DNA from 2 places in the Clostridium sp. FP1 genome. Region 2 is predicted to be linked to the other one. Evidence: a T-box and tRNA genes for the amino acid it is inferred to sense, from the RefSeq annotation. Region 2 holds a T-box; the other holds one or more tRNA genes.
The links. A T-box is a leader RNA that pairs with one kind of tRNA and senses whether it is charged. The one in region 2 lies ahead of G9F70_RS19340 (valine--tRNA ligase), so its partner is inferred to be a tRNA-Val.

Region 1 (9,612 bases), 1.1 Mb from region 2:
GACAGGAACCCCATCTTTTGAAAAATTCATTAATTGTTGATTAAGATCTTGTGCTTGTAATGTTAACTTTTCAATTTGTGAAAATTTATTATAAATTTTATTATATACCTTATTAGTACTTATATTTAAATATCTTTTCATAATATAAATATTTCCTAAAACTATAGTTAATATATTATTAAAATCATGAGCAATTCCTGCTGCAAGAATGCTTAAAGAATTTGATTTTTCTAATTTTACTAATTGTTCTTCAAGTAAATTTCTCATTTCTTGTAATTTTTTCTGAAGTTCCTCCTTTGATTCTAAATACTCGCTTATATCATTTATAATTAATTTTATTTCATTACAATTATTATCTTTATCAAGTATCTTTTTAAAAATTAATTGTAGGAAATAAAGTGTTTCTTGGGCTTTAATTTTTTTTATGTAATTTTGCCGTTCCTCATCACTTTTAATAAACTCTTGGGTTTTTATATTAAGCCATATTGGTATAGCAACTTCACTTTCATAATTACAGTCAGATATGTTTATCTTTTTTAGTATATCTTTTGCTTCACTATTTAAATAATTAACTTTAATATCTTTATTAAATGATATTATTGGAATAGGCAACTGCTCATACTCAATATCTATAGTTTCTTCTTTTAAACCCATGTTTCTTAGCCTCCTATGTATTAATAATTAAAAATCACACAATAACTTTCATAAATTTAATAATGCTGTAAATAAAATTCATCTATTAATGTAAATACAAGAATATTATACCATTATATGTATTTGTTTTCATCTATTTGTTTTATAATCCAACATCCTTTTATAAATAACAAAATAAAATAGCCATAAAAATGTTTAAACATTCTTATCGCTATTTTACTCTTAACGTTACCTTCAGTTTTTAAAGTATTTACTTAGCTATAATTTGATTTACTGACCTTACATTATTATATTCTAAACCCTGGATAAAATTATAAGTATATCTTTCATTAGAATTTTCAATAAATGCTTTAATCCAGTTATGCCTAAGATTGTAAAATATATTTACATCTCCATTTACCATTTCCCAATATTTTTTATGAATGCAGCTTGTAGTTTCCCACTCTAATACATTGTTTTCTGATTTTATAATCCTTGTAACTCTATCACAAGGCATACCTTCTAACAAATAAATATTAAGAGCATTATACAATTCTTCTGCACCTTCTGGCATTTCTTTTGCTTTTAAAGTTTCTCCAACAGTTCTACCTTGATTTTTAAAACTTAGCTCAGCAATGCCTTGTGCATCTTCTCCGCATTTTTTAATCATCTCTGTTATTACATACGCTGTTCTAGTTTCAACGCTGCTAATTTTATCTTGTAACCAACCATGTATATTTGATTTATCAATTATATCCTCTATATTTTTCGTGATATCTATGGGGCTACCATAAACTAGGGATTTTTCAACCACCTCTTTTGCAACGTCTTTGTATTTATCTATATAAACTTCTTTTAAACTTTTCTCTAATTCCTCTGCCAATAAAATTTTATTAAATAACCAGGTGTGAATAGGTGCTAAAAAAGCGCTCATTATTATTCCTCCAATATTTGTTTATTTATCTATTCTATATATTAATAATAATATATTTAGCCTAAAATCACAGTAACTTATGTTACCATATAAAATATTACTAGTAATTAATTCTTCTTTAAAAATAAAAAGAGCATGATAGCTCTTTTTATTAAAAATATCTTAAATCCATTGCGCACTTTATTTATTCTTCAAATTTTATTGCTGACTTACGTTTCTTCTTCTGCATATCAGAATCTTCAATAGTCTCTGGCTTTTTTGGTTTATTATCTTTTTCTTTTGCTGGCGACTTCATTTCTTTATATGGCATAAAATCACTCCTTTATTATATATTTTTTACTTTTAACATATTTTTATTCATATATTTATTTTTACCTTATATATTTTTGAGGATTTTTAGGTTCACCATTTTCTCTTACCTCAAAATGTAGATGAGGTCCCGTACTATTACCAGTACTTCCTACTTCTCCTATTTTTTCGCCCAGTTTTACAACTTCACCCTTTTTAACATTAATAGCACTACAATGTGCATAGGTAGTCTCTATTCCTCCTCCATGATTAATTTTTATTACATTACCATAACCATCTTGCCAAGCTGCATAAGCAACGGTACCATCTAATACGGCACTTATTGCCGCACCAAAACTCGCCGCTATATCAACGCCTTTATGCATTTTCCCCCAGCGCATACCAAAGTTTGAACTTATGCTCCCTCTTGATGGACTATTCATATTGGTAAGTCCAACTATTACGGGTTTATAATTTCCAACGTATATCTCTTTGTTTTTCGCAGGTATTATGATTTCCGACTTTAAAACCTTTTCAGACACAGTCTTATTATTAAGGGCTATTATCTCAGTAGTAACCTTTTTAATCCCCTCTTTACCTTCACACTTAATCTTGGTAACCCCATTCATTAGTGTACTAGAGGCCGTTATAATTGTAGTTGGGTATATAGCTTTTTCTTTACTTGTATTACCTACTACTTTGACAGTTATAAAGGGTATTTGTGCTCTAGTGTTATACTTTATTAATTCACTCACAATTTCAGAGCTTTCATATAGATTTCTTATTTTAACCACAACAGATTCATATTTAATTTTATTTACTATGTCTGTTTTTTTAATACTATTTAACTTTGCTTCTTTAGAGTAATAATCTTTTACAGAATTCAAAATTTCTTTTCCTTGATTTTCGGATGCAACATATGCTATTTTTCTATTATCTGATTTCATTAGAAATCCATCTGCTACTATGTCTAATTTTTTTAACATTACCTTCTTAAGGTTATCCCCACTTATAAACATATCAACATCTTCTACCTTTGTCTTATCTAAAGTGAAATCTTTTTTTATAATCACATTTCTATGTTTAGACTCTATTTCACTTTGTAATTGTTTATATGTTTTATTAAATTCTTTTTTACTTTTCACATAGGTTATGGCACTTTTCCCTATAGAAACCTTATAACCTTTAAACCTATAAACATTAAAATACATAGTAGTAGCTGTAATCATAAGTGTTATTACTATAACACTTATATTCATTTTGTTTCGTCTTATAATATTCAATTTTATACCTCCTATGACACTTACTTAATATGCCCTATATGTCTAATTTTAAACACCATTGAAATATATTTTTTTTATTTCTATGTTTAACTATATGGTATACTATAAGTTGTATAATGAATTTTTTATAGACTGTACTATTAAACATAATTTATAAGGTACATCATATAAATTAATTGTAGCTTTTTTATTTAAGATCATACTTCTATACTATAAAAGAAAGGTAGTGACTTTATGAGCACTTTCATGTTTAAAAATGAAAATTATAGATATACTCCTGTGAGTAATATTTTTATAGATAAGTTTATGCCTAGAGCTAGGGGAGAATTCGTTAAAGTTTACCTTCTTGGACTGAAATATTGTGCATCTGGAGAAATAGGTGCTACATCTTCAGTTATAGCAAATACCCTTGGGCTCCTAGAGACTGATGTTGTTAATGCTTGGAACTATTGGAATGACCAGAATACAATTAAAATGACTCCCATTGATAATATGGGTAATTTTAATATTGAATTCTTAGATTTACTAGATGTTCCTGATGAAAATATTCAAAATATAAATCTGCTTGAAGAATTGGCCAATTCTTCTATAAAAGGTATGCTTCAAGATATTGAAAAGTTACTAGCCAAACCTCTTTCACCAAAAGAAATGACTATGTACCTAAGTTGGCAAAAGGATTATAGTTTCGCTCCTGAGCTAATACTTCTGTTAATTCAATATTGTGTATCAAAAGGTAAGGTTGACTATAGGTATATTGAAACCATTGCAATTGCATGGCATGATGCCAATATTAAAGATATTGAAGATGCCCAATCTTATATAAAAAAACATGAGGATAAATGGATAAATATTAGGAAAATATTAAATTACTTAGGAATAAAAGCCCCTGAAATAATGAAGCCTCAAGAACAAATATTAGATAAATGGGTAAATGTTTATAAATTTTCCCTAGAAGTAATATTTAAAGCTTGCGATATCTGTTTTGATAGACTGAGTAGAGCTGATTTTAAATATATTGATGGAATTCTAAATAGTTGGTTTAAAGATGGTATAAAATCACTAGAAGATATTGAGAAAAAAGATAAAAAAAGATTAGTGACTACTAAAAACGTTACTGCTGGTGGGAAACCTGCCAAAGGAAGTTTTAATGATTATGAACAAAGAGCCTATGACTTTGATGAACTAGAAAAAAAATTACTAGGATGGGATAAGAATGATTAAAGGGTACCAAACTAAAATATTAGCACTATATGATAGAGTAAGAGAAGAAGAAGAGAGTGACTTTAGAAAAAGAAAAACTCACATAGAAAAAAATCACCCTGAAATTATTGAATTAGACCGCAAAATAGGTAAGCTTTGTATAGAATTATCCATTAGTGCCTTGAAAAGCATCCATAATAGAGATGAATATTTACGTGATCTAAGAGAAAAAATAGTAGATTTAAGGGTGAAGAAATCTGAACTATTAGTTTCTAATGGTTTTGATATGGAATACTTGAATTTACATTATAGATGTAATAAATGTCGCGATACAGGTTTTATTGGGAATACTAAATGCTCCTGTTTTAAGCAAAAGGTTATAGATGTTTATTACACTGGTTCTGAACTCCGCGGCATGCTAAAAACTCATAATTTCGATAATTTTAACATGGATTATTATCCTTCTAGAAAAAGTGAACATGCATCAGAATCTCCAAAAAAGAACATGGAAAATATTTTATCTACGTCTATGGATTTTTTGAAAAATTTCAACGACTCTGATGAAAATCTATTATTCTACGGAGGCCCCGGCACAGGGAAAACTTTTCTGTCTCACTGCATTACAAAGGAATTAATGGACAAAGGCTTTTTTGTAGTATATAGAACTGCGGAAGAATTAATAAAGAGTTTAAAAGAAGTTCGGTTTAATGGTGACAGCTCTTTAGAGGAGTTACTAATAAATTGTGACTTACTTATTATAGATGATTTGGGTACTGAGCAAATTTCAGATTTTACTAAAATGGAAATGTTTAATTTGCTTAACACAAAGTTATTAAAACAAAAGAAAATGCTAGTATCTACTAATTTAACTCTTGGAAATTTATTAAATACCTATTCTGAAAGAATAACCTCTAGATTGCTTGGCAATTTTACCGCCTGCAAATTCTTTTGTGAGGATATAAGAATAAAGAAAAATTTAAGTAAATAAAAAGAACCACTAAATGGAGTCGGTGTCCATTTAGTGGGTTTTTCTATTAATTTTAATTTATAACCATAATTCTTTTATCATTGATTTTCTTTAATGAAGCTTCGCCAACCATATCTTTCCTCATTTCTATGATTTAAAGTTTAACATATGAGCTATAAACATATCCTACTTTACCTTTATAAGAGATTTTAACCCACTTGTTTGTCATTCCGAGCACCTCAAGTTTTTCCCCTTTAGCAACATATCCAATAACCTCAGACTTCGCTGAAGCTCCACTTCTAACGTTAAGAGCATATGAAGTTACTACCCCGTATTTTTTACTTGCTTTTTCCTTTACTGATACTGGTGTTTCTGGCTTAACTACCACCAGCTCAGGATTCATAATTGCATTTAACTTATGGTAGAATTCACCCTTACGAGTTCCAGCAGTAAATTTTCCTAGCTCTATATTTGCCTTCTTGCATAGGTCACTTATTTCATCCAAAGGTGTAGCATCCTTAATATTTATTGATGCTATATTTGTATATTTTCCATCAGCTGTTTTTGCTACTTCAAGTATTCCTGAATTTACAAGTTTAACTATATCTTTTCTTTCTAATGAAGTTGTGTCAACACCTATTATCCTCCAATTGTCTTGAATACTTGATGTTATAATACCCTTTTTAACTTCTTTTATATATCTAATTGCAAGATTTCTTATTGTTCCTTGTTCCTCACCAAAAGCAGTTTTATCTGTTGAACTCCAAAGCTTCTTAAAGGTTTTTCCTTCAAACACTCCACCTTTTCCTATTAATGCCTGCATTCTATAATCATTCATGCCAAGCTTCAAAACTTCATCACTTTTTATTGTAGTTCCATTCATATGTCTTAAATTCACTATTCTGCTTCCTTCTTGCTTCGTAAGGTCTATTTCATATTTAACTCCACCAAACATATCATTTGTACTATATTTTGATGCACGCCTATTACTATTAAAACTTACAGTAACATCTCCAGGACTCGTTGAGTTAAAGTAGCCAGCGGACCACTCCATATACCCCTTTAAATCTTTACCTGTTAATTCAAAAACCGTTACTTCTCCACCTGCATACTGATAATTATATGAAATATCCTTTTTCTTTATTGGTCCAACATTAAGCTTTGCTTTATCATTATCAATTTGCATTCCTACTACATCCGCTTTACTATAGTAAAGCATAACTTCTTGAAAGAAATCTGCTAGCGGTGTTTGCTGTATTTGTACCTGAGGTATTCCATTTATTTCATCTGATGGAACAAGATCTATTCCCTTCAACTGCCCAACAATTGTATTTGCATCTGCGCGAGCAACATTATGATATAGTTCAAGCGACTTTTCAAGTCCCTTATCTGATTGAACACTACTATCAATAACTATAGCGTCACTAGATTTTTTATCTAATTCAATTTTTCCATTTACTTTCTTAAATGATAAATCTATTTTTGATAAAGCTGATCCATATTTATTAGGTTCGGTAATTAATACTCCATTTATGGTTTCTTGTTTAACAAGCTTATGCATGTGTCCCGATACAATAGCTGTTAACTCTGGACAAGCATTTGCAATATCTCGTACACCAGTACCTGCAATATTGTTTTCATTATCAATACCCATATGCATAATTCCTACCATAGCATCAACTGTGCCTCTTAGTTCATTAATTACCTTTTTAGTTTCATCTATGGGATTCACTACTTTAAGTCCTTTAAGATGATCAGTTCCTGCCTCAAACTGAGTAATTAGTGGAGTATCCATCCCAATTAGGGCAATCTTAACCCCTTCTTTTTCAATAATTGTATATGCAGGAGCAAATCTGCTTCCATCTTCTTTATATATATTTCCTGAGATAACCTTTCCATTAAACTGCTTAGTTACAGTGCTGAGCACATCAAGTCCAAAGTTAAACTCATGATTACCCATATTCCATACATCGTAACCCATTTCATTCAATGCAACCATAGCTGGGTGCTTTGGCGAATTGTTAAAAAGTTCAGCAGAATTGTCTTGAATTAAATCTCCAGCGTCTACTAAAATTGTGTTTGGATTTTCATTACGAATTGATTTGACCTTTGTATAGATTTGCGTCAAACTACCTGCCATACTTTGTGCATCCATTGAGTAATCCCATGGCATATATCTTCCATGAATATCTGACGTTCCTAGAATTGTAATCTTTACCCCATCGCTTGCTACCTCCGCATTAACGGTTTTCGGTGAAATGGTACTAATAAGATTAATTAACATAAGTACCCCAACAACCGTACTGAGAACTTTTTTGTTTGTTTTATGCATTTTTGTCCCCCTTGTTTTTAATGTTTTTTAGTTTTGACCTATAACATTTTTGTAATACTTATTATACCACTTATAGTAGGTTATTCAATAACTCTGTTGGAAATTTATCGCTACAAATAATTTCCCAAAAAACAAAAAAAAGCACTAAACAAATGTTTAGTGCTTTTTTGGAGCTAGCAATAGGAATCGAACCTACAACCTGCTGATTACAAGTCAGCTGCTCTACCGTTGAGCCATGCTAGCAAGGATTGGCGACCCAGAACGGACTCGAACCGTCGACCTCCGCCGTGACAGGGCGGCACTCTAACCAACTGAGCCACTGGGCCATATATGGTGGGAACAACAGGGTTCGAACCTGTGACCCTCTGCTTGTAAGGCAGATGCTCTCCCAGCTGAGCTATGCTCCCATATATTGGTGACTCCTAGGGGAATTGAACCCCTGTTACTACCGTGAAAGGGTGGTGTCTTAACCTCTTGACCAAGGAGCCTTATTAATTTATTAAGTTTTTATTGGAGCTAGCAATAGGAATTGAACCTACAACCTGCTGATTACAAGTCAGCTGCTCTACCGTTGAGCCATGCTAGCTAACAAAAATGGCGACCCAGAACGGACTCGAACCGTCGACCTCCGCCGTGACAGGGCGGCACTCTAACCAACTGAGCCACTGGGCCATATATGGTGGGAACAACAGGGTTCGAACCTGTGACCCTCTGCTTGTAAGGCAGATGCTCTCCCAGCTGAGCTATGCTCCCATATATGTTTTATTGGTGACTCCTAGGGGAATTGAACCCCTGTTACCACCGTGAAAGGGTGGTGTCTTAACCGCTTGACCAAGGAGCCATACTAAACTGTTACTTTATTTATCATGTGCTTCCGTCTCGCAACCCAACATAAACTATAATAAAGCATTTTTCCCGAAGTGTCAACATGTTTTCTTGTTTTTATTTATTTATTTTTTAATATAATACACAAACCCAGTAAATTCAACAGTTTGTTATACAAAAAAATATAGTTCATAATTACAAATACCTATTCCACTTCTAAGTAATTCTAAAAATTCTTATAACATAAAATAAAAATTAATATTAAAGGTCGCCGTTTTAGGGTAAAATCATAGATATCATACTTTATACTACAAATATATTTTTTTCTCGAAGGGAGAGATTTTCTTGAAACATTCTCTTATAATAGTTGGCGGAGGTGCCGCCGGTTTAACCTCTGCAATAATAGCAAAAGATTCTGGACTAGATGTAGCAATAATTGAAGGAACCGATCGAATAGGCAAAAAAATATTAACCACCGGTAATGGAAGATGCAATATCAGTAATGCGAACATAAATAGAACTTGCTATCACAGCGAAAATCCAGATTTTGCAAGTCATACACTAGATTCTTTTAACGTAGTGGATACTATAGATTTTTTTGCCTCTTTAGGTATACCTTTAGTAACTTTAGAGGGTGGTAAAATGTTTCCTATGTCAATGCAAGCATCATCAGTCATTGATATACTACGCTTTGCAATAGAAGAAAAGCATATTCCTATATATACAAACACAAAAGCTAAAGAGATTATTAAAAATAATAATGGCTTTAAAATTTTCACTGCAGACAACACTACATATGAATGTGAAAAGTTAATTATTGCCACTGGCGGTAAATCTGCCCCTAAGACAGGTTCTGACGGTTCTGGATACATACTAGCTAAACAATTAGGGCACAGTATAATACCGCCAATGCCGGCCCTTGTGCAGCTTAAATTAAACTACAATAGATTAAAGGCATTATCTGGAGTTAAATTCGACGGTTATGCAGAAATATTTATAAATGGCGAATGTGTCCAAAAGGAATTTGGAGAGATACTTTTCACTGACTATGGTATTTCAGGACCTCCAATCCTTCAGCTTAGCAGAACTGTGTCTTATAGTTTATCTAAAAATAACAAAGTTTCTTTAAAAATTGATATGTTACCAACTA
Region 2 (9,612 bases):
ACCAATTTTTTTGAGATTTTTTTTATCCAAATATATTTTTTCTTCTTCTACAAATAAATCCAAGTTAACTTTTGATATGCAATCTGATGAAGTACTACATACATATAACTTTCTCAAATCCCTCACCTCCTCATAACCATAATATGAAAATAGTAATAATGTGCTAACAATGTTTTCATAAAAATTAATAGGGGTGTTTATTCAAGATAGTCTAAAGATTTTTTCTTAGAGGATGCTGTCACTAAAAGTATATATTGCTACAAATGCGTTCGCGTCGCTAAGTAATTCAAAAATTTATTTTATTTACAGCTGCTAAAAAATGCAAACTCGCTTCGCTCAAACATGCATTTTTCTTAACGCAGCTGCAAATAAAATAAATTGTGAATTACTAAGGCTTGCTCAACGCATTTTACGCAATATATACTTTTGTTAGCATCCTCTAAGAAAAAAGAGTTTACCTTAAATCTTACTTTTACTAATTTCTTTCTTGAAATGGAGCTACTCAATAGTATATAATAACCTTTGTGATTATTAAAATCACGAAGGATGGAGGGTTACATTATGTATAGTTATACACCAAAAGGCGTTTGTTCTAAAAGTATAAATTTTGAAATAGTAAATGATAAAATAACAGAGGTTGTTTTTACAGGAGGATGCCCTGGCAATTTAATTGGAATCTCAAGCCTAGTAAAAGGAATGGGTGTTCAGGAGGCTATAAAAAAGCTTAAGGGTATTAGCTGTGGCGATAAAAGCACTTCTTGCCCTGACCAGTTAGCTTTAGCACTTGAAGAATTAGTTGTAAATGCTTAATTAAATAATATAAACACATAAAAGCTATGAAATTAAGGTATTAACCCTATATTCCATAGCTTTTTAGACAGCCACTTTTATCTATTTAATCATCACCTGCAGCGCTGCAGTATTAACGATTATGAATATTGCGTATTATTTTTCTCATATCTCCTACCATATATAAGGAACCACACACTAATAATAAATCCTCTTGCTCGCAATAGCTCAAAGCTTTTTTATATGCCTCCTCATAATTTTCAATTGACTCGCAGCTCCCAATGTATTTTTCTACTTGGACTTTTAATTGCTGTGAAAGTTCAGCCCGCTGGCTATGTGGAGTAACGGTGATAACTCTACTTACCTTTGGAACTATAGTCTTTATCATCTCTTCAACTTGTTTATCTGCAAGTATTCCCAAGATTAATATAATTTTGTTATAGTTAAAATACATGTCGATACTTTCAGTAAGGTTTTTTATACCATCAATATTATGTGCTCCATCTATAACAACTAAAGGCTTTTTATTCATTACCTCAAGGCGGGCTGGCCATTTTACAGTTCCAAGACCCATTAAAATATCATTTTTACTTATTGTGGCACCTTGCACTATAAGCTCCTCTATAACATTAATAGCTACGCAGCAGTTTAATAATTGATGCTTTCCTAGAAGTGAAAGTTCAATAATATAATCATTATTTAAAGTTTGAACTTTCAACTTTTGAGTAATAAGATTATTATTGCTATAACCTGTCCCCTCTAATGAAGTTATTGAAACCTGCTGTAAATTTTCCTTTCCCAAATATGTAGCTGATTCTCGAGGTACTTTTATTAATTTGCAATTTTTTTCTCTACATATTCTTTCTATTACATCGTAGCTTTCTTTTTGTTGTGGAAACATAACTACAGGAATTCCTTCCTTTATAATGCCTGCTTTTTCATAAGCAATTTTATCTATGGTATCACCTAATATTTGAGTATGGTCCAAGCTAATAGATGTAATAACACTTACAACAGGTATAATTACATTTGTTGAGTCAAGCCTTCCTCCCATACCCACTTCCATTACTGCAAAATCTACCTTATTTTTATAAAAATATAAAAATCCTGCACAAGTAATGATTTCAAATTCTGTTGGGTTACTATAACCTAGTTCCACCACTTTTTCCACTGCCTTGGAAACCTCTGTTATAATATTGCTTAAATCTGCTTTAGAAATATTTGTATTGTTTATTTGCATACGCTCTTCAAACTCTTCAATAAATGGCGAAATATATGAACCTACCTTATATCCGGATTTAACCAAAATATTAGTCACCATAGCTGTAGTAGAACCTTTTCCGTTAGTTCCTGCAATATGTATGCATTTTAATTTTTTATGTGGATTTCCTAAAAGTTCTAATATTTTTTCAGTTCTCTCAAGCCCAAGTTTAGTACCAAACTTGGCTGTGTTTTTTATATAATCCATAGCTTCATTATAATTCATATTTATCATTCCTTTCAAACTAGGTGGGGACAGTTAATGACTTTTTGACTTTCTCTTAAATTCTATACCAACATAGGGACAGTTAACAACCTTTTATTTTTATTTTTACTTTTATTTTTAATAAAACCATTGGGGACAGTTAACAACTATTTTATCTATCTTCTTAATTAGTTTTATTAGTTGTTAACTGTCCCCTTCCTTTTTAGTAAAAAAGGTTCCTATGTTTTATTTAAACATAGGAACCTTTTTCTAAAATTTATTTTAAATTTTCTATACTTTTGATTACTGAATTGTACATTTCTTTATATTTTTCACCCTTAGCTTTTTCTTCTTCCACTACCTCTACTGGAGCTTTAGCTGTAAATTTTTCATTGCAAAGCTTTTTCTCTACTCTATCTATTTCTTTTTCTAGTTTTTCTTTTTCCTTGTTTAATCTTTCTAATTCTTTTTCTAAATCTACAAGCTCAAGTAATGGCATATATACTTCTGCACCCTTAGTTACTACTGTAACTACATTTTCTGGCGCTTCCTCTTTAGAATTTAAGAATACTACTTCACTTGCAAAAGCAAGTTTTTGGAAATAAACTAATCCTTGGTGAAACGCTTCTTTTCCTTCTGTAGCATAAATAAATGTTTTAGCTTTTCTTGAAGGTGGTACATCCATATCTGCTCTAGCATTTCTTACGTCTTTTATTGCTTCTATAATATAGTTCATGTTTTGTTCTGCGTTTTCATCTTTAAGGGCCTCTTCATACTCTGGCCATTTAGCAATAGTTATAGATTGGTACTCGTTATCTAAATGAGTATAAATTTCCTCTGTTATAAATGGCATAACAGGATGAAGCAATTTAAGTCCAGTTTTTAATACATTATTTAATACATTTAATGCGATACCTTTTGCCGGGCCATCTTCTGCATATAATACTGGCTTAACAAGCTCAATATACCAATCACAGAATTCTGTCCACATAAAATCATTAACCTTTTGAAGAGCTATTCCTATTTCAAACTTCTCTATATTTTCCGTAACTTCTTTTACTACAGTATTCATTCTTGATAATATCCACTTATCTGCAATAGTATAATTTTTATTATCTTTGTATTGTATCATTAACTCCTCATTGAAATTCATCATAACAAACCTAGAAGCATTCCAAATTTTGTTAGCAAAGTTTCTGGCGGATTCTACTCTTGATTCATAGAATCTCATATCACTTCCTGGTGCATTTCCTGTAGCAAGTGAGAATCTTAAAGCATCTGCACCGTATTTTTCTATTACTTCTAATGGGTCTGTACCATTACCAAGTGACTTAGACATTTTTCTTCCCTTATCATCTCTAACCATTCCATGCATTAATACCGTTTCAAATGGCACTTCCTCTAAATTATAAAGTCCAGAAAATATCATTCTTGCAACCCAGAAGAATATAATATCATATCCTGTTACTAAAACACTTGTTGGATAGAAGTATTTTAAATCCTCTGTATTATTTGGCCAGCCAAGTGTTGAGAAAGGCCACAATGCTGAACTAAACCAAGTATCAAGTACATCTTTATCTTGCTGTAAATTTGTGCTATTACATTTAGTACAGTTTGTAGGTTCCGTTGATGCAACTATAATTTCTCCACAATCTTTACAGTACCATACTGGAATTCTATGTCCCCACCATAACTGTCTTGATATACACCAATCTTGAATGTTTTCCATCCAATTAAAGTAGGTTTTTTCAAATCTCTCTGGAACAAATTTGGTTTTCTTTTCCCGTACAGCATCTATGGCAGGCTTTGCAAGAGATTCCATTTTAACATACCATTGTTTGGATAAAAGTGGCTCTACAGTAGCTCCGCATCTATCGTGAGTACCTACATTATGAGCGTGTTCTTTTATTTTAACTAGTAGTCCTACACTATCTAAATCTTCTACAATAAGCTTTCTTGCCTCATATCTGTCAAGACCTGAATATTTTCCATAACCTTCACATATAGTTGCATTTTCATTCAAAATCACTATTTCAGGTAGATTATGTCTCTTCCCTATTTGGAAGTCATTAGGATCATGTGCTGGAGTGATCTTAACCGCGCCTGTTCCAAACTCTAAATCAACGTAATCATCTGCAACTATTGGTATCTCTCTATTTACTATAGGTAAAATCAATGTTTTTCCTACTAAATGTGCATAACGAGGATCTTTAGGATTTACTGCGACAGCCGTATCTCCAAGCATGGTTTCCGGCCTTGTGGTAGCTATTTCTAAGAATTCATCACTACCTACTACTGGATATTTTATATGCCAAAAGTGGCCTGCTTGTTCTTCAAATATTATTTCCGCATCTGAAATTGCCGTCATACATTTAGGGCACCAGTTTGTTATCCTATTTCCCTGATAAATAAATCCATCCTTATATAATTTAACGAAAACTTCTCTTACTGCGTGATTTAAGTTTTCATCCATAGTGAAGCTTTCCCTTGTAAAGTCAGCAGAACAACCCATCTTCTTTAATTGCCCTCTTATTTTTGCTCTATATTCATCAGTCCATTCCCAAACTTTTTCAAGGAATGCTTCTCTTCCCATTTCTTTTTTAACAAGTCCTTGCTTTAAAAGTTCATTTTCAACCTTTACTTCTGTAGCTATACTTGCATGATCTTGTCCTGGTAGCCACAAAGTGCTATATCCTTGCATCCTCTTTGTTCTTATTAAAATATCTTGAAGTGTATTATCAAGAGCATGACCTAAATGTAGTTGTCCTGTAATATTTGGAGGTGGCATCATAATTGTAAAAGGCTTTTTATTTTTATCAACATCTGGGGTAAAGTATCCTTTTTCTTCCCACCTTGCGTAAAGTCTTTCTTCAAAATCTTTTGGATCATAATTCTTAGCAATATTGTTATTTTCTTCCATGGATATTCCCTCCTTATTTGTAAAATCAGACATAAAACCAATATCCCATTAGGATAATTAACAGTTGAAACTCTTAATTTTCAAAAAAACAAAAAGAGCCTTCGTCTATAAAAGGACGAAGAACTCGCGGTACCACCTTTTTTCCTGCAAATCTACAGGCTCTTGATAATTTAACGATTAAGAAAACCGTCTTTGTCTACTACTCATATTAAATGAATTCAACAAAGAAGCTCCGAAGCTACCTTCAAGGTTTTTCATATAGAAGATCTTACAACCTATGGATCTTCCTCTCTTAATATTAATTTTCCTTTACTCCTCTTCATCTAAGCTTTTTAAGGTTTATGAAATTTTGATTTATGTCATATTATACACCTTAATATTTATATGTCAAGATAATATATTTTAATTTAATGTGATATTTAAACACTTTTTTCATATGAAAGCAAAAGTAAGAGCACTCAACCTTAATGGTTCAATGCTCTTAATATATCTATTTCACAGCTTTTAATTTTACAATATCTGACCAATTACTAGCAGTGATAAGTTCTACATTACTTAAGTCTTTTCTTATACCCTTAACGTCACCTTTAATTTCTGATACTTCGTGCTTTAGATTCTCTTGCTGCGCAGAGATAACATCAGTTTTATGTTCTAACGCTCTTAATATTTGCGTATGCTCTTCCTGTGTTGTTTTTACGGATTTGATATCTTGTTGCATTGATTTTAAAATTTCTAAAATCTCTTTATCCATACATTATCACCACCTAAAGTATATTATATCAAAATATTTACTTAATATCCATAGGAAAATATATACTTTATTTTATAAACACATCTCTTATAACCTTCATATTATATAACCATAACAACTTTATAATATGGAGGTATCTATGAAGCTTAAAAAAATCTCGGTTTTTTCCCTACTCTTATCTCTTGCCTTAATAACCACTCTATTTTCCGGATGTAAAAAGTCCAATAATGAAGCACTCACAAAGGTGAAATTAAATGAAGTAGTTCGCTCTATTTTCTATGCTCCTATGTATGCAGCTATTTCGGAGGGTCTCTTTAAAGAAGAGGGTATTGAAATTGACCTTTCTACGGGCCAAGGAGCAGACAAAACTATGCAACAAGTTTTAAGCAATGCTGTAGATATAGGTTTCTGTGGACCAGAACAAGTTATTTACATCTACAATCAAAAACGGGCGGACTATCCCGTAATTTTTGCACAACTAACACAGAAAGACGGGGCTTTCTTAGTAGCTAGAAATGCTGAAACAGACTTTAACTGGGAATCCTTAAAAGGTAAAACTCTAATAGGTGGAAGACCTGGTGGAGTACCTGAAATGGCTCTAGAATATGTTTTAAAAAATCATGGTATTAAACCCGGCGAAGATATAAAACTTATTACTAACCTGGCTTTCACAGCTACTGCTGGAGCTTTTAAGGGAGGCACAGGCGATTATGTTACTTTATTTGAGCCTACTGCTAGTATGATGAGCAAAGATAATTCCGGACATATTGTAGCCTCCATAGGAGAGTCTGCTGGAACCATGCCTTATACTTGCTTTTTTGCTACAAAATCTTATATAGAGAAAAATCCAGTAATAATAGAAAAAGTCACTAGAGCAATTTATAAAGGTCAAAAATGGGTAAGTAGCCATTCTGACGCAGAAGTATGTAGTTCAATTAAGTCTTTCTTCCCTGGTGCAGATGAGACTGCCCTTGTTGAATCTATTAAAAACTATAGAAAAACAAATGCTTTTTCACCAAACCCAGTATTAAAACCCGATGACTTAACTAGACTTATGGACATAATCCAATCTTACAAAGCAGATTTAATCCCACAAAGACCTGCCTTTGATAAAATTGTCAATAATACCTTTGCTCAAAAAGTAGTAAAAGATCTAAAATAGAAAGAAAGTCTAAACAATGAAGGTTCGGTATTTCGGCTGTTCGGATAGTTGATAATTCGTTAACAGAATCTAAGTTTATTCCATGAAAAAGTTCCTAACGCACTTATTCGACGTCCTGTCTCAGAAGTGCTAGCCCCCTGGGTATTCCTCTGGGGGACATAACAATTATTCATTGTTGTCTCCAACACCAAGAAATCTCCTGAGGGCTACCTAGCTTATGTAAGCATGAAATTTCCACCAAGTGATTTGTAATACGATGCGAATAAACTATAATTTTAAAATTAGGTGTTTTTCTTAATCAAATTTCAAGTTTTAAGTTCGTTTGCAATGTACGTAGTCGAAATTTCATACTTTTTTCAGTCTACTTTCTTATCACTAGCCACTTCTTCATGAGCATCTTCAACCTTTACTTCATTCGCAAGATTTTTTAGAGCAACAGACATCATGAGCTTTATTCTATTAATTTGATTTACTTCACTAGCACCCGGGTCATAATCTATAGCAGTTATATTGGCACCTGGGTACCGTCTTTTTAATTCTTTAATCATTCCTTTACCTGTCACATGATTAGGAAGACAAGCAAAAGGTTGCATGCACACTATATTTTTTGTACCACTTTCAATAAGCTCTACCATTTCACCAGTCAAAAACCAACCTTCACCTGTTTGATTACCCAAGGATAAAATAGGTGTTGCACCCTCTGCCAATTCATATATAGTTTTTGGTGCATGAAATCTTTTACTATGGTCAAGCGCTAATTTCATATGTTTTCTAAAACTTTCTATATATCGGATTGCCATATTATTTAATATTTTATCCTTCTTGCTCTTGCCCAAATATTCGTATTTAAACTTAGCATCAAAAGCACAGTATAGGAAAAAGTCTATTAAATCAGGCATAACTGCCTCTCCGCCTTCATTTTCAATAACATCTATAATGTTATTGTTAGCTGTAGGATGGAACTTAACTAAAATCTCTCCTACTAGCCCTATCTGAGGCTTTTTAATGTTTTTAATTTCTAAATTATCAAAATCAGCCACTATAGAAGAAATATTGTTTTTAAACTCTTGGCTTTTACCCCTTATTACTGCCTCTTTACATGTTTTTACCCATTTTTGGTAAAGTAAATTAGCTGAGCCAAGTATCTGCTCGTATGGTCTAACCTTGTAGAGCACTCTCATTAGCAAATCTCCATACACCAAGGACATTATTGATTTTTTAACCAATGAATGGGAAAATTTAAAACCTGGGTTTGACTCAAGACCAGCAGCATTTAAGGATACTACTGGAATTTTTGGGAATCCTGCTTCCTTTAATGCTTTCCTAATGAATCCAATATAATTTGTAGCTCTGCATCCTCCCCCAGTTTGAGAAATTATAACCGAGGTGTTTTCTATATCATATTTACCTGATTTTAATGCAGCAATTATTTGTCCCACTACAATTATTGTTGGATAGCAAGCATCATTATTTACATACTTTAAGCCTTCTTCTACAGCCTGAGTATCTACAGAAGGTAAAATTTCTAAATTGTATCCTGAGCAGTTAAAAGCTTCCTGTACAAATTGAAAATGTATTGGAGACATTTGTGGAGATAAAAGCGTATGTGTTTTTCTCATTTCTTTAGTGAAAATAACCCTACTGTGAACCTCGCCCACTTTTCTAGGCAAAGCTTCACTTTTATCCCTTTCATTAAGTGCGGCCTTTAAGGACCTTATTCTAATCCTCGCTGCTCCTAAATTATTTCCTTCATCAATTTTTAAAGTTGTATATATCTTCCCACTACTGCCTAAAATCTCTTGAACTTGGTCCGAGGTAACTGCATCAAGTCCACAACCAAAAGAATTTAGCTGAATAAGCTCAATATTTGGCTCGCACGCTACAAAACTAGCTGCAGCATATAATCTAGAATGATATACCCACTGGTCTACTATTCTTAAAGGTCTTTCAACTATACCTAAATGAGCCACAGAATCCTCTGTAAGTACAGGCATATCAAAATCAGTTATTACACTAGGTATACCATGATTGATTTCTGGATCTATATGATAAGGTCTACCAGCTAAAACTATACCTTTCTTTCCAGTCCGCCTAATATATTCTACTACTTCCTCGCCCTTATTTCGAATGTCTAATTTTACCTTTTCAGTTTCAGCCCATGCCTTTTCAGCAGCTTTCACAACTTCATCTTTATGGATGGCAAAACATGCTAACTCATCAGTTAACCTACTAACTAATTTTTTGTTATTGTCTAAAGAAATAAAAGGACTTAAAAACCTAATATTTTTTTCCTTCAATATATCCATATTATTTTTTATTACCTCAGGATATGAAGTTACGATTGGACAGTTATAATGATCGTCTGCTCCCGCCTGTTCCTTTTTTTCATAAGGAATACAAGGATAGAATATAGTGTCTATCCCATTATTTATAAGACTCATTATATGTCCATGAACTATTTTAGCAGGATAACAAGCCGATTCTGATGGTATAGTATCTATTCCCATTTCATATATCTGCTTAGA

Region 1: it has a tRNA-Val gene. The T-box ahead of G9F70_RS19340 (valine--tRNA ligase) is inferred to sense a tRNA for this amino acid. The anticodon was not compared.

Annotation. Positions count from the first base shown of each region.
Region 1 covers NZ_JAAMNJ020000001.1:5,100,695-5,110,306, forward strand. Annotated here, with positions in the region: gene G9F70_RS24335 (ATP-binding protein) at 1-654, opposite strand, end outside; gene G9F70_RS24340 (hypothetical protein) at 905-1,567, opposite strand; gene G9F70_RS27170 (hypothetical protein) at 1,752-1,877, opposite strand; gene G9F70_RS24345 (M23 family metallopeptidase) at 1,939-3,138, opposite strand; gene G9F70_RS24350 (DnaD domain protein) at 3,373-4,359, shown strand; gene G9F70_RS24355 (ATP-binding protein) at 4,352-5,326, shown strand; gene G9F70_RS24360 (5'-nucleotidase C-terminal domain-containing protein) at 5,460-7,637, opposite strand; tRNA gene G9F70_RS24365 (tRNA-Thr) at 7,806-7,880, opposite strand; tRNA gene G9F70_RS24370 (tRNA-Asp) at 7,887-7,963, opposite strand; tRNA gene G9F70_RS24375 (tRNA-Val) at 7,969-8,044, opposite strand; tRNA gene G9F70_RS24380 (tRNA-Glu) at 8,051-8,125, opposite strand; tRNA gene G9F70_RS24385 (tRNA-Thr) at 8,149-8,223, opposite strand; tRNA gene G9F70_RS24390 (tRNA-Asp) at 8,233-8,309, opposite strand; tRNA gene G9F70_RS24395 (tRNA-Val) at 8,315-8,390, opposite strand; tRNA gene G9F70_RS24400 (tRNA-Glu) at 8,404-8,478, opposite strand; gene G9F70_RS24405 (NAD(P)/FAD-dependent oxidoreductase) at 8,808-9,612, shown strand, end outside.
Region 2 covers NZ_JAAMNJ020000001.1:4,013,385-4,022,996, forward strand. Annotated here, with positions in the region: gene G9F70_RS19325 (YncE family protein) at 1-117, opposite strand, end outside; gene G9F70_RS19330 (TIGR03905 family TSCPD domain-containing protein) at 562-810, shown strand; gene G9F70_RS19335 (bifunctional folylpolyglutamate synthase/dihydrofolate synthase) at 923-2,275, opposite strand; gene G9F70_RS19340 (valine--tRNA ligase) at 2,532-5,174, opposite strand; T-box leader at 5,283-5,509, opposite strand; gene G9F70_RS19345 (hypothetical protein) at 5,665-5,925, opposite strand; gene G9F70_RS19350 (ABC transporter substrate-binding protein) at 6,065-7,087, shown strand; gene G9F70_RS19355 (2-hydroxyacyl-CoA dehydratase) at 7,444-9,612, opposite strand, start outside.